DNA from 2 places in the Kitasatospora sp. NPDC096077 genome. Region 2 is predicted to be linked to the other one. Evidence: riboswitches for the same ligand, from Rfam matches in the RefSeq annotation. Region 2 holds a riboswitch; the other holds the start of a gene.

Region 1 (5,655 bases), on a different contig from region 2:
CCGATCCCCCGGCCCCCGGCCCCGCCCCCGGCCGGACCATTCGCTCGGAGGCCCGGCGGCCGATCACCAACACGGCCGCCCCCGCGGCGGCGGCCGCCACGACGGCTGCGGTTCCCCAACGCATCTCGATCCCCGCTCTGTTTCACGCACCGGACGGTTTTCGAGCACCAGTCCACCGGCGCACCGCACCCCCGGCCACCGGGCTGGCCCGTCCGGGGGACGGGGACGGGAGGGGAAGGGAGGGGACGGCGGGTGCGGGAGGGGACGGGAGGCGGCGGGCCGGGTCAGACGGGGACGGCGGGGTCCCGGGTGCTGAGGAGGTGCCAGAACCGGGGGGTGAGGGGTGGGGTGGCGGTGCGGGGACTGGCCGTGGCGCCCCAGTAGGTGGGGGCGTGGTGCTCCTGGTGGAGGACCGGGAGCACGGCCGCCAGATCGGCTTCGGGGACGGGGACGAGGCGGGCGATCGGGCGCAGCTGGGACTGCCAGCGGCCGGTCACGCACTGCCGCAGGAGGCGGTCGAGGGCCTCGCCGCGGCCGGTGGCCTCGACCAGCTCGGTGAGCCGCAGGCCCAGGGCCTGGGCGAGGGCGAGGGTCTGGTCCGGGTCGCCGTCCCAGTGGCCGGTCAGTTCGGCCCGCCGGTAGTCGGCCGGCGCCATGCCGACCCGCTCGGCGACGGTCTCCTGGGTGAGCTCGCGGGCCAGCCGGTGGTCGCGCAGGCTCGTCGGCCGACCGTCCATCAGCTCGGCGACGGGGCACCAGAGGGCGCGGGCCAGCGCGATCAGCTCGGCCTCGCCGGGCCGCGACCCGCCGAGCTCCCAGGCGAGGACGTGACCGGGGAGCAGCCGCACCCCGTGCGCGGCCATGCCCTCGGCGACCTGCTCGGGGGTCAGCCCGAGGCCGGCCCGGTGGGCGCGGGCGGCGCCGGGCGCGAACGGCACCGGGGCGGGGGCGACGGCGGGTGGCTTTCTGCGGCGCATGGCCCGAACCGTAGGCGCGGCCGGCGCGACGCCCCCAGCCGCCGAACGCACGAAGCCGGGCCGGTCGGGCCGCCGCCGCGCTGGGCGATCGCACAGGCCCGGAGCGGGCCGTTCCTGTGACCAACCCCTCCGTGACCTCGGTTGACTCCCGGATCGGGCCCGTGATGGGATCCTGGGGCCAAACGGAGGCATGGAGAGGAAGCCGGTGCGAGTCCGGCGCGGTCCCGCCACTGTCACCGGGGAGCACGCCCGGAAGTGCCACGGTGGTCCGTCAGGAGCCGCTGGAAGGCCCGGGGGTGCGTCCGACCCGGAAGCCAGGAGACTCTCGCCCCCGGTACGTCGATCCAGGGCGCGGACCCTGAGTGAGGACACCCACGCGATGCGCGCTGCCCCGCCGGACCCCGACCACGCGCCGCCGTGCGCCCGCTGACCCGCGCCGCCGCCTTCGCGCTGGGGGCCGTCGCGGGCTACGCCGCCGACGCCCGGTTCGCCGACCCGCGCCGCGGCCACCCGGTCGCCCTGTTCGGCAGCGCCGCGAACCGCCTGGAGCGGCGTCTGTGGCGCGACGACCGCGCCGCCGGGGCGGCGTACACCGCGCTGTGCGTGGGCACGGTCGCGGCCGGGGCGCTGGCCCTGGACCGTACGGTCGGCCGGCGCCCCCTGGGCCGGGCCGCGCTGGCCGCCGCGGCGACCTGGACGGTGCTCGGCGGCACCTCGCTGACCCGGGAGGCGCGCACCATCGGCCGGTCGCTCGCCGCGGGCGATCTGACGGCGGCCCGGGAGCGGCTGCCGCACCTGTGCGGGCGGGATCCGAGCGCGCTGGACGGGCCGCAGATCGCCCGCGCGGTGGTCGAGTCGGTGGCCGAGAACACCGCCGACGCCGTGGTGAACGCGCTGACCTGGGGCGCCCTGGCGGGCACGCCGGGGCTGCTGGCCTTCCGCGCGGTGAACACCCTGGACGCCATGGTCGGCCACCGCTCGCCCCGCTACGCCCGGTTCGGCTGGGCGTCCGCCCGGCTGGACGACGTCGCGGGCTGGCCGGGCGCCCGGCTGACCGCGCTGCTGACGGTGGCCGCCGCGCCCGAACCGCGGACCGCCTGGCGGGTCTGGCGCCGGGACGGCTCCGCGCACCCGAGCCCGAACGCGGGCCAGGCCGAGTCGGCGTTCGCGGGCGCGGTGGGCGTGCGGTTGGGCGGGACTCTTCAGTACGGCGAGCGAGTGGAGCACCGGCCGGTGCTGGGGGCGGAGCTGCGGCCCGTGACGGTGGACGACATCGAACGGGCCTGCGCGCTGTCCCGGCGGGTGGGCGTGCTGGCGCTGGGTACGTCCGTCGCGGGGCATCTGGCGATCCGTCTGTGGAGGAGGGGCACGGCATGAGCAACGCGCTGCTGGTCGCGGGGACGACCTCGGACGCGGGCAAGAGCGTGGTGACGGCCGGGATCTGCCGTTGGCTGGTCCGGCAGGGGGTGCGGGTCGCGCCGTTCAAGGCGCAGAACATGTCGCTGAACTCCTTCGTCACCGCCGACGGTGCCGAGATCGGCCGGGCCCAGGCGATGCAGGCGCAGGCCGCCCGGGTGGAGCCGGAGGCGGCGATGAACCCGGTGCTGCTGAAGCCCGGCGCGAACGGCCGCAGCCAGGTGGTGCTGCTCGGCCGGGCGGTCGCCGAGGTGGGCGCGCTGGACTACCGGGAGCGCAAGCCCGTCCTCCTGGAGCGCGCCCTGGAGTGCCTGGCGGACCTGCGGGCCCGCTACGACGTGGTGGTCTGCGAGGGCGCCGGGTCGCCCGCCGAGATCAACCTGCGCGACCGGGACATCGCCAACATGGGCCTGGCCACGGCCGCCGCGCTGCCGGTGGTGGTGGTCGGGGACATCGACCGCGGCGGGGTGTTCGCGGCGATGTACGGCACGCTCGCACTGCTGTCGGCGGAGGACCAGCGGCACGTGGCGGGCTGGTTCGTCAACAAGTTCCGCGGCGACGCCCGGCTGTTGGCGCCCGGGCTGGAGATGCTGCGCGAGCTGACCGGCCGGCCGGTGCTGGGCACCCTGCCGATGCTGCCGGGGCTGTGGCTGGACGCCGAGGACTCGCTGGACCTGTCCACCGTGGCGGACCGGGCGGACGGGCCCGGCCCGCTCGGGGCGGACGTGCTGCGGGTGGCCGTGGTGCGCTTCCCCCGGCTGTCCAACTTCACCGACCTGGACGCGCTGGCGCAGGAGCCGGGCGTGCTGGTGCGCTGGGTGACCCGGCCGGAGGAGCTGGCCGACGCCGACCTGGTGGTGCTGCCCGGCACCCGGGCCACCGTGGCCGACCTGGCCTGGCTGCGCGAGCGCGGCCTGGAGCCGACGCTGAAGGCGCGGGCGGCGGCCGGGCTGCCGATCCTCGGGGTGTGCGGCGGCTACCAGATGCTGGCGCGCTCGATCGAGGACGAGGTGGAGTCCGGGGCCGGAACGGTCGACGGGCTCGGGCTGCTGCCGACACACGTCCGCTTCAGCGCCGAGAAGGAGCTGGCGCGGCCGGTCGGCATGGCCTACGGGCAACGGGTCGAGGGCTACGAGATCCACCACGGGGTCGTCTCCGTGGAGGGCGGCGAGGCGTTCTTCTCCGATGACCGCGGGCAGGACCTGGAGGGCTGCCGGGTCGGCCCGGTCCTGGGCACCACCTGGCACGGCGCGCTGGAGAACGACGGCTTCCGCCGTGAACTCCTGCGCGAGGTCGCCGAATCGGCCGGCCGGGCGTTCGTCCCGGCGCCGGACACCTCGTTCGCCGCGGCGCGCGAGGCCCGGCTGGACCGGCTGGGCGACCTGATCGAGGAGCACGCGGACACCGACGCGCTGTGGAAGCTGATCGAAGGCGGGGTGCCGGCGGCCGGAACGCTGCCGTTCCTCCCGCCCGGGGCACCTGGGAGTGACGCATGAGTGACGTCCGCTATCCGTTCACCGCGATCGTCGGCATGGCCGACCTGCGGCTCGGGCTGCTGCTGAACGCGGTCTCGCCGGCCGTGGGCGGCGTGCTGGTGCGCGGCGAGAAGGGCACCGCCAAGTCGACCATGGTGCGCGCGCTGGCCGGGCTGCTGCCCGCCATCGCCGCCGTGGACGGCTGCCGGTTCGCCTGCGACCCGGCCGCGCCGGACCCGCAGTGCCCGGACGGCCCGCACCACGCCCCGGCGGGCTCGGAACGGCCTTCCCAGCTGGTCGAGTTGCCGGTCGGCGTGGCCGAGGACCGGATCGTCGGCTCGCTCGACCTGGAGCGCGCGCTGGCCGAGGGCGTCAAGGCGTACGAGCCGGGGCTGCTGGCCAAGGCGCACCGCGGCGTGCTCTACATCGACGAGGTCAACCTGCTCCAGGACCACGTGGTGGACCTGCTGCTGGACGCCGCCGCGATGGGCCGCTCGTACGTCGAGCGCGAGGGCGTGTCGGTGCGGCACGCGGCGCGGTTCCTGCTGGTCGGCACGATGAACCCGGAGGAGGGCGAGCTGCGGCCGCAGCTGCTCGACCGCTTCGGGCTGACCGTCGAGATCGCCGCCACCCGGGACCCGGCCGAGCGCGCCGAGGTGGTCCGGCGCCGGCTCGCGTACGACGCGGACCCGGCCTCGTTCGCCGCGCGGTTCGCCGAGGACGAGCGGGCGCTCGCCGGACACATCACCGCCGCACGGGAGTTGCTGCCGAAGGTCGAGCTCACCGAGGTGGCGCTGCGTCAGATCACCGCCGTCTGCGCGGCGTTCGAGGTGGACGGGCTGCGCGCGGACATCGTGATGGCCCGCACCGCGGTCGCGCTGGCCGCCTGGGCGGGGCGCACCGAGGTGCTGGAGGAGGACGTCCGCAAGGCCGCCCAGCTGGCCCTGCCGCACCGGCGGCGACGCAACCCCTTCGACGCCCCGGGGCTGGACGAGGAGCAGTTGGACCGGACGCTGGAGGAGCACGCCCAGCCGGACGACCCGCAGCCGGACGACCCGGAGCCGGAGCCCGAGGGCGACGGTCCGGGCGATGACGGCCCGGGCGACGGCGGTCCGGACGGCGGCGGCGACGGCGGCCCCGGCGGCGGCCCGGACGGCGGCGGCGCACCCGAGCCGTCGGCCCCCGAGAACAGCACGACGGACCCCGCGGCGGACTCCACCGCGGCGCCCGAGGCGCCCGCGCAGCAGCCCGTACCGGCCCAACACCCCTCCCCCGCACGGGAGTCGGCGCCGGTGGCGGCCGGCGACCCGTACCGGACCAGGCTGTTCAGCGTGCAGGGCACCGGCCACGGTGCCCAGGGCCGCCGCTCCCCCGCCGAGACCACCGGCGGGCACACCATCCGGGCCCGCCGGCCGCAGGGCATGCTCAGCCGACTGCACCTGACCGCGACCCTCCAGGCCGCCGCGCCGCACCAGGTGGCGCGCGGGCGGGCCGGCCGGGCACTGGTGCTGCACAAGGACGACTTCCGCGAACAGGTGCGCCAGGGACGGGAGTCCAACCTGGTGCTGTTCGTGGTGGACGCCTCCGGCTCGATGGCCGCCCGGCAGCGGATGACCGCCGTCAAGGGTGCGGTGCTGTCGCTGCTGATGGACGCCTACCAGCGCCGGGACAAGATCGGCATGATCACCTTCCGGGGCGCGGACGCCGAACTGGCGCTGCCGCCCACCTCCTCGGTCGAGGTCGGCGCCGCCCGACTGGAGACGCTGCCCACCGGCGGGCGCACCCCG
Region 2 (5,655 bases):
CCCAGGCGTCCAGGGCGTCCGAGATCCGCCGCACCATGCCGTGGGTGAGGGCGTTGAGGGCGCCCGGGCGGTTGAGGACGATCAGACCGGCCCGCCCCTCCCGGTGGACCAGGACCTCGTCGATGTCGTTCCCGGTCATCACGCGGCCCCGATCAGGCCGCGGGCCACGATGACGCGCATGATCTCGTTGGTCCCTTCCAGGATCTGGTGCACCCGCAGGTCGCGGACGATCTTCTCGATGCCGTACTCGGCCAGGTAGCCGTAGCCGCCGTGGAGTTGCAGCGCCTCGTTGGCCACCTCGAAGCCGGTGTCGGTGGCGTACCGCTTGGCCATCGCGCACAGCTGCGGGGCCCGCCGGTCGCCCCGGTCCAGGGCCGCGGCGGCCCGCCAGACCAGCGCCCGGGCGGCCTCCAACTCGGTGGCCATGTCGGCGAGTCGGAACTGCAGCGCCTGGGCGTGCAGCAGTCGGGCACCGAAGGCCTCGCGCTCGGCGAGGTAGGCGGTGGTCCGGTCCAGGGCGTTCTGGGCGCCGCCGAGCGAGCAGGCGGCGATGCCGAGCCGGCCGCCGTTGAGGCCGGCCATGGCGATCCGGAAGCCCTCGCCCTCGCCGCCGAGCAGCCGGTCGGCGGGCAGCCGGACGCCGTCCAGCAGCACCTGGCGGGTGGGCTGGGCGTTCCAGCCCATCTTCTTCTCGTTCGGGCCGAAGGACAGCCCCGGGTCGTCCCGCTCCACCACGAAGGCGGAGACCCCGCCGGGGCCCGGGCCGCCGGTGCGCGCCATCACGATGTACAGCTGCGCGGCGCCCGCGCCCGAGATGAACTGCTTGACGCCGTCCAGCACCCAGTGGTCGCCGTCCCGGACGGCCCGGGTGGCGAGCGCGGCGGCGTCGGAGCCGGCGCCGGGCTCGGTCAGGCAGTAGCTGCCCAGGTGTTCGGCCGTGCAGAGTGCGGGCAGCCAGCGGTGGCGCTGGGCCTCGCTGCCGTAGCGGTCGACCATCCAGCCGACCATGTTGTGGATGGACAGGTAGGCGGCGATGGACGGGCAGCCGGTGGCCAGCGCCTCGAAGGCCACCACGCCGTCCAGCCGGGAGAGTTCGGAGCCGCCGGCGTCCTCGCGGACGTACACCCCGGCGAGACCGAGGTCGGCGGCCTTGCGCAGCACGTCCACCGGGAAGTGCTTGGCCTGGTCCCACTCCACCGCGTGCGGGGCCAGGTGTTCGGCGGCGAAGGCCTGCACGGCCTCCGCGATCGCCACCTGATCCTCCGTCAAATCGCTTGCGTGCACGGTGTTCACCCCATCGTCGGCATGGTGAAGCTCGCCCCCTCCTTGACCCCGGAGGGCCAGCGGGAGGTGACGGTGCGGGTACGGGTGTAGAAGCGGATCGAGTCCGGTCCGTGCTGGTTGAGGTCGCCGAAGGCGGAGCGCTTCCAGCCGCCGAAGGTGTGGTAGGCGATCGGCACCGGAATCGGCACGTTGACGCCGACCATGCCGGTGTTCACCCGGCGGGCGAAGTCCCGGGCGGTGTCGCCGTCCCGGGTGTAGATGGCCACGCCGTTGCCGAACTCGTGCTCGCTGGGCAGCCGCAGCGCCTCCTCGTAGTCGGCGGCACGGACCACGGTGAGCACCGGGCCGAAGATCTCCTCGCGGTGGATCCGCATGTCGGGCGTCACCCGGTCGAACAGCGAGGCGCCCAGGAAGTAGCCGTCCTCGTGCCCTTCGAGCCGGAAGTCCCGCCCGTCCACGACCAGTTCGGCGCCCTCCTGGACACCGATCTCCAGGTAGCCGCGGACCCGCTCGACCGCGTCCGCGCCGACCAGCGGGCCGAAGTCGGCCGCCGGGTCGTCCGAGCGGCCCACCTTGAGCGCACCGATCCGCTCGACCAGCTTGGCCACCAGGGCGTCCGCGGTCTCCTCCCCCACCGGGACGGCCACCGAGATCGCCATGCAGCGCTCGCCCGCGGAGCCGTACCCGGCGCCGATCAGCGCGTCGGCGGCCTGGTCGAGGTCGGCGTCCGGCATCACGATCATGTGGTTCTTGGCACCGCCGAAGCACTGCGCCCGCTTGCCGTGCGCGGCCGCGGTGGCGTACACGTACTGGGCGATCGGGGTGGAGCCGACGAAGCCGACCGCCTGCACCCGCGGGTCCTCCAGCAGGGTGTCCACGGCCTCCTTGCCGCCGTTGACCACGTTGAGCACGCCCGGCGGCAGCCCGGCCTCCAGGAACAGTTCGGCGAGGCGCAGCGGCACCGAGGGGTCCCGCTCGGAGGGCTTGAGCACGAAGGCGTTGCCGCAGGCCAGCGCGGGCGCGGCCTTCCAGAGCGGGATCATCGCCGGGAAGTTGAACGGCGTGATGCCGGCGACCACGCCCAGCGGCTGGCGCATCGAGTAGACGTCGATGCCGGTGCCGGCGTTGTCGGAGAACTCGCCCTTCAGCAGGTGCGGGATCCCGGCGGCGAACTCCACGACCTCCAGGCCGCGCTGGATGTCCCCGTGGGCGTCGGCGACGGTCTTGCCGTGCTCGGCGGAGAGCAGCCGGGCCAGTTCCTCCTTCTCCCGGTCGACCAGCTGCAGGAAACGCAGCAGCACCCGGGCCCGCTTCTGCGGGTTCCAGGCCGCCCACTCGGGCTGCGCCTGGGCGGCGTCGGCGATCACCGCCTCGACCTCGGCGCGGTCGGCCAGCGGCACCCGGGCCTGCACCCGGCCGGTGTTGGGGTCGAAGACGTCGCCGAAGCGGCCGGACGTGCCGGCGACGCGCTTGCCGCCGATGAAGTGGGTCAGTTCTCGGACCATCGGTTCCTTCTCTCATCACGGGTGGGGAGAGGAGGAATGGAGCACCCACCGCCGTCGCCGCGGGGCCGGGCGTACGGTCGTACGCCGGTGCGGCGGGCGGTGGTTGACGGACCGTCAGGGGCGATGGGCCCCGGCGGTCGGAAGCACGGCAGCGGAGCGGAAACAGCGGCCCGGAGTCATGCGTGTCGTCTCCATCCTCGTGGAAAACACGGAACACCCGCGGCCGGTATCCTGACTCCCGGATCCACGCCCGCCCCCAGGCCTTCCCGGCTGGCTGCCAGTGGCCGTCGTTGTGAGGACGAACTCCCCGGTCACAGTGGCGGGACCGTGCCGGATTCACACCGACTTCCCTGACACCGCGGACCTGTCTCCGAGAATATAGTTGGACGTCCTAGTAAGTCCAGGGTCCCCGCCGACCCGGTGGTGGCGACAGGGGCCGCGGCAGCGGAAAGGCCGGTGCGGGAGGACCTGCCTCCCGCACCGGCCTTCGACAGGCCCTTAGGCCGAGGTACCCGCGTCACCGCCGCGGCCGCGGCGGCCGAGCAGCAGACCCGCCGCAGTGCCGAGCACGCCGACCACGATGCCCGCGATGCCCAGGCCCCGGGCGGTCGAGTCACTGCTGCTCGCCGCGGCGGCCGCCGTGGTGGTGGTGCCGCCGGTAGCTGCCGGGGCCGGCTTGGCGCCCGCGGCGGCACTGGGTGCCGCGCTCGGGGAGTCCCCGTCGTCGGCGGTCGCCGCCGTCAGGGTGAGCACCGGGGCCGGGTTCTTCGGCTCCGGCTGGCCGGCCTGGGGCTCCTCGATCCAGCGCACCACATTGCCGTCGCTGTACGTCTGGAGGGCCTTGAAGACCACCTTGTCGGTGCCCTCGGGCAGGGCGCCGAACTCGACGGTGAAGTCCTGGTAGTGCCCGGGGGCGATCTGGCCGCCGGTCCAGACGATCTGCGAGACCACGTCCGTGACGTCACCGTCGTCGGTGTGGATCGGGGTGGCCAGCTTGGTCGTGGTGATCTTGTCGGTCCAGCCCGGCACCGGCGCGACCAGGGCGGACGGGACCGGGTGGTCGGTCGGGAAGTCGATCTCCACCTTGACCGTGCTGTTGTTGTCGTCCTCGTTCGGCACCCGGAACGCGAAGGTCTGGTCGGTGGTGTTCTTCGGGACGCTGGACGGGTCCACGATGACGTGCGCGGAGGCGGTGGTGGCGGCGGCCACTACGGTCGCGGCCGCCACGGCGGAGGCGGCGGCGAGGCGGAGCACGGCGGAAGTCCTCATGGGTCGGGTGTTCTCCAGGGGAGGGCACGCGCGCGGCGTGCGGCGGTCGGTCAGGGGTCGGGGCGGGCGGCCGTGGCCCCGGGGAACCCGGTCAGCCGGCCGCACACCACGGCGGACCGCGCCTGACCACCACGTGCCGGAGCACCCCCGACCGGGCCCGGCCCGAGCGGTCCGGACCGGTGGCCCGGCAGAGCGCACCCGCCCCGGAGCGGCCGTCCAGCCCGTCCCGCAGCGCCGCGAACAGGCCCGGCACACCGAGGAACCGGGCCGCCCGGGCCCGCCCGGCCGCGGCGGCGGTCCGGGCCGTGTGCCGGACCAGCGCCCACACCGCCGCCTCGCCCCGGCGCAGCCACCAGCCGGCGGCGACCGTCGCGACGGCGTGCGCCAGCAGCATCGGCGCGCTCAGCCCGGCCGACGCCAGGTGGCACCAGAGACCGAGGTGGGCCGACGCGACCGCGGCGTGCGACACCGCGGCACCGGAATGGCCGGCATGGGACACCGCGGCACCGGAATGGCCGGCCATCCCCGGCATGCCGACCATGTCGGCCGTGCCGCCCCGCGCGGGGGCCCGGCGCGGGGCCTCGGCCAGGTGGAACAGCACGTGCAGGCCCGCCTGGCCGCCGGCCAGCCCGCCGGTGATCGCCCGGGCCGACCGCTCCCGGCGCGCACCGGACACCGCGACCGCCCCGACCAGCGCCCAGCCGAGCAGCAGGGCCCCCGGCGGAACCGGGTCCCCGGAGGCGAGCACGTGCCCGGCGGCGGCCAGCACGACGCAGACCGTCGCGAAGGGCAGCGCCCGCAGCACGCGAAGGTCCAGGGCGGCGGCGCGCACCGGCGGCGCGGACTCGGGATCCGGATCGGTCATGGCGGCGCCATCATGACACCCCCGTCTTACGGCCCTCCCGGGCTCCCCGGTTTCTTGGCCATTCCGACACCTGGCACTCAGGGAGGACTCAGAATCCCCGGCGCTCCCGGTCGCCCCGCACCGAGTACGGGATGAACGTGCTGGTGTGCTCGTCCACCGCCAGCGGCCGGCCGATGGCCGGGGCCGAGCGCTGGGCGCAGGCGGGGCGTTCGCAGACCTTGCAGCCCAGGCCGATCGGGGTGGCCGCGGCCTCGTCGCCGAGGTCCAGGCCGGTGGAGTAGACCAGCCGATTCGCGTGCCGGAGCTCGCAGCCCAGGCCGATGGCGAAGGTCTTGCCGGGCCGACCCCAGCCGCCGGGTGCGCGGGTGACAGCGCGGGCCGTCCAGAGGTAGCGGCGGCCGTCCGGCATGGCGGCGACCTGGACGTGCACCCGGCCCGGGGCGGCGAAGGCGTCGTAGACGTTCCACAGCGGGCAGGTGCCGCCGGTGCGGGAGAAGTGGAAGGGCGTGGCGGACTGCCGCTTGGAGACGTTCCCGGCCCGGTCGACCCGGACGAAGGAGAACGGCACCCCGCGCAGTCCGGCGCGCTGCAGGGTGCTGAGCCGGTGGCAGACCGTCTCGTAGCCGACGCCGAAGTGGTCGGCGAGGTGCTCGATGTCGTAGCGGGCGGACTCGGCCTCGGCGTGGAAGGCGGCGTACGGCAGCACCAGGGCGGCGGCGAAGTAGTTGGCCA

What was found. A riboswitch is a leader RNA that binds a small molecule or an ion and turns the genes downstream of it on or off. The one in region 2 is predicted to bind cobalamin.
Region 1: linked by a shared signal. The riboswitch ahead of ABTZ03_RS05750 (cobalamin biosynthesis protein) and the one ahead of ABTZ03_RS41315 (CoA-acylating methylmalonate-semialdehyde dehydrogenase) in region 2 are both predicted to bind cobalamin.

Annotation. Positions count from the first base shown of each region.
Region 1 covers NZ_JBEOSV010000004.1:77,145-82,799, forward strand. The annotation lists gene ABTZ03_RS05740 (alpha/beta hydrolase family protein) at 1-124, opposite strand, end outside; gene ABTZ03_RS05745 (helix-turn-helix domain-containing protein) at 285-977, opposite strand; cobalamin riboswitch at 1,174-1,301, shown strand; gene ABTZ03_RS05750 (cobalamin biosynthesis protein) at 1,395-2,354, shown strand; gene ABTZ03_RS05755 (cobyric acid synthase) at 2,351-3,889, shown strand; gene ABTZ03_RS05760 (putative cobaltochelatase) at 3,886-5,655, shown strand, end outside.
Region 2 covers NZ_JBEOSV010000098.1:12,265-17,919, forward strand. The annotation lists gene ABTZ03_RS41305 (enoyl-CoA hydratase/isomerase family protein) at 1-139, opposite strand, end outside; gene ABTZ03_RS41310 (acyl-CoA dehydrogenase family protein) at 139-1,284, opposite strand; gene ABTZ03_RS41315 (CoA-acylating methylmalonate-semialdehyde dehydrogenase) at 1,290-2,789, opposite strand; cobalamin riboswitch at 2,994-3,165, opposite strand; gene ABTZ03_RS41320 (YcnI family copper-binding membrane protein) at 3,288-4,058, opposite strand; gene ABTZ03_RS41325 (hypothetical protein) at 4,150-4,923, opposite strand; gene ABTZ03_RS41330 (short-chain fatty acyl-CoA regulator family protein) at 5,012-5,655, opposite strand, start outside.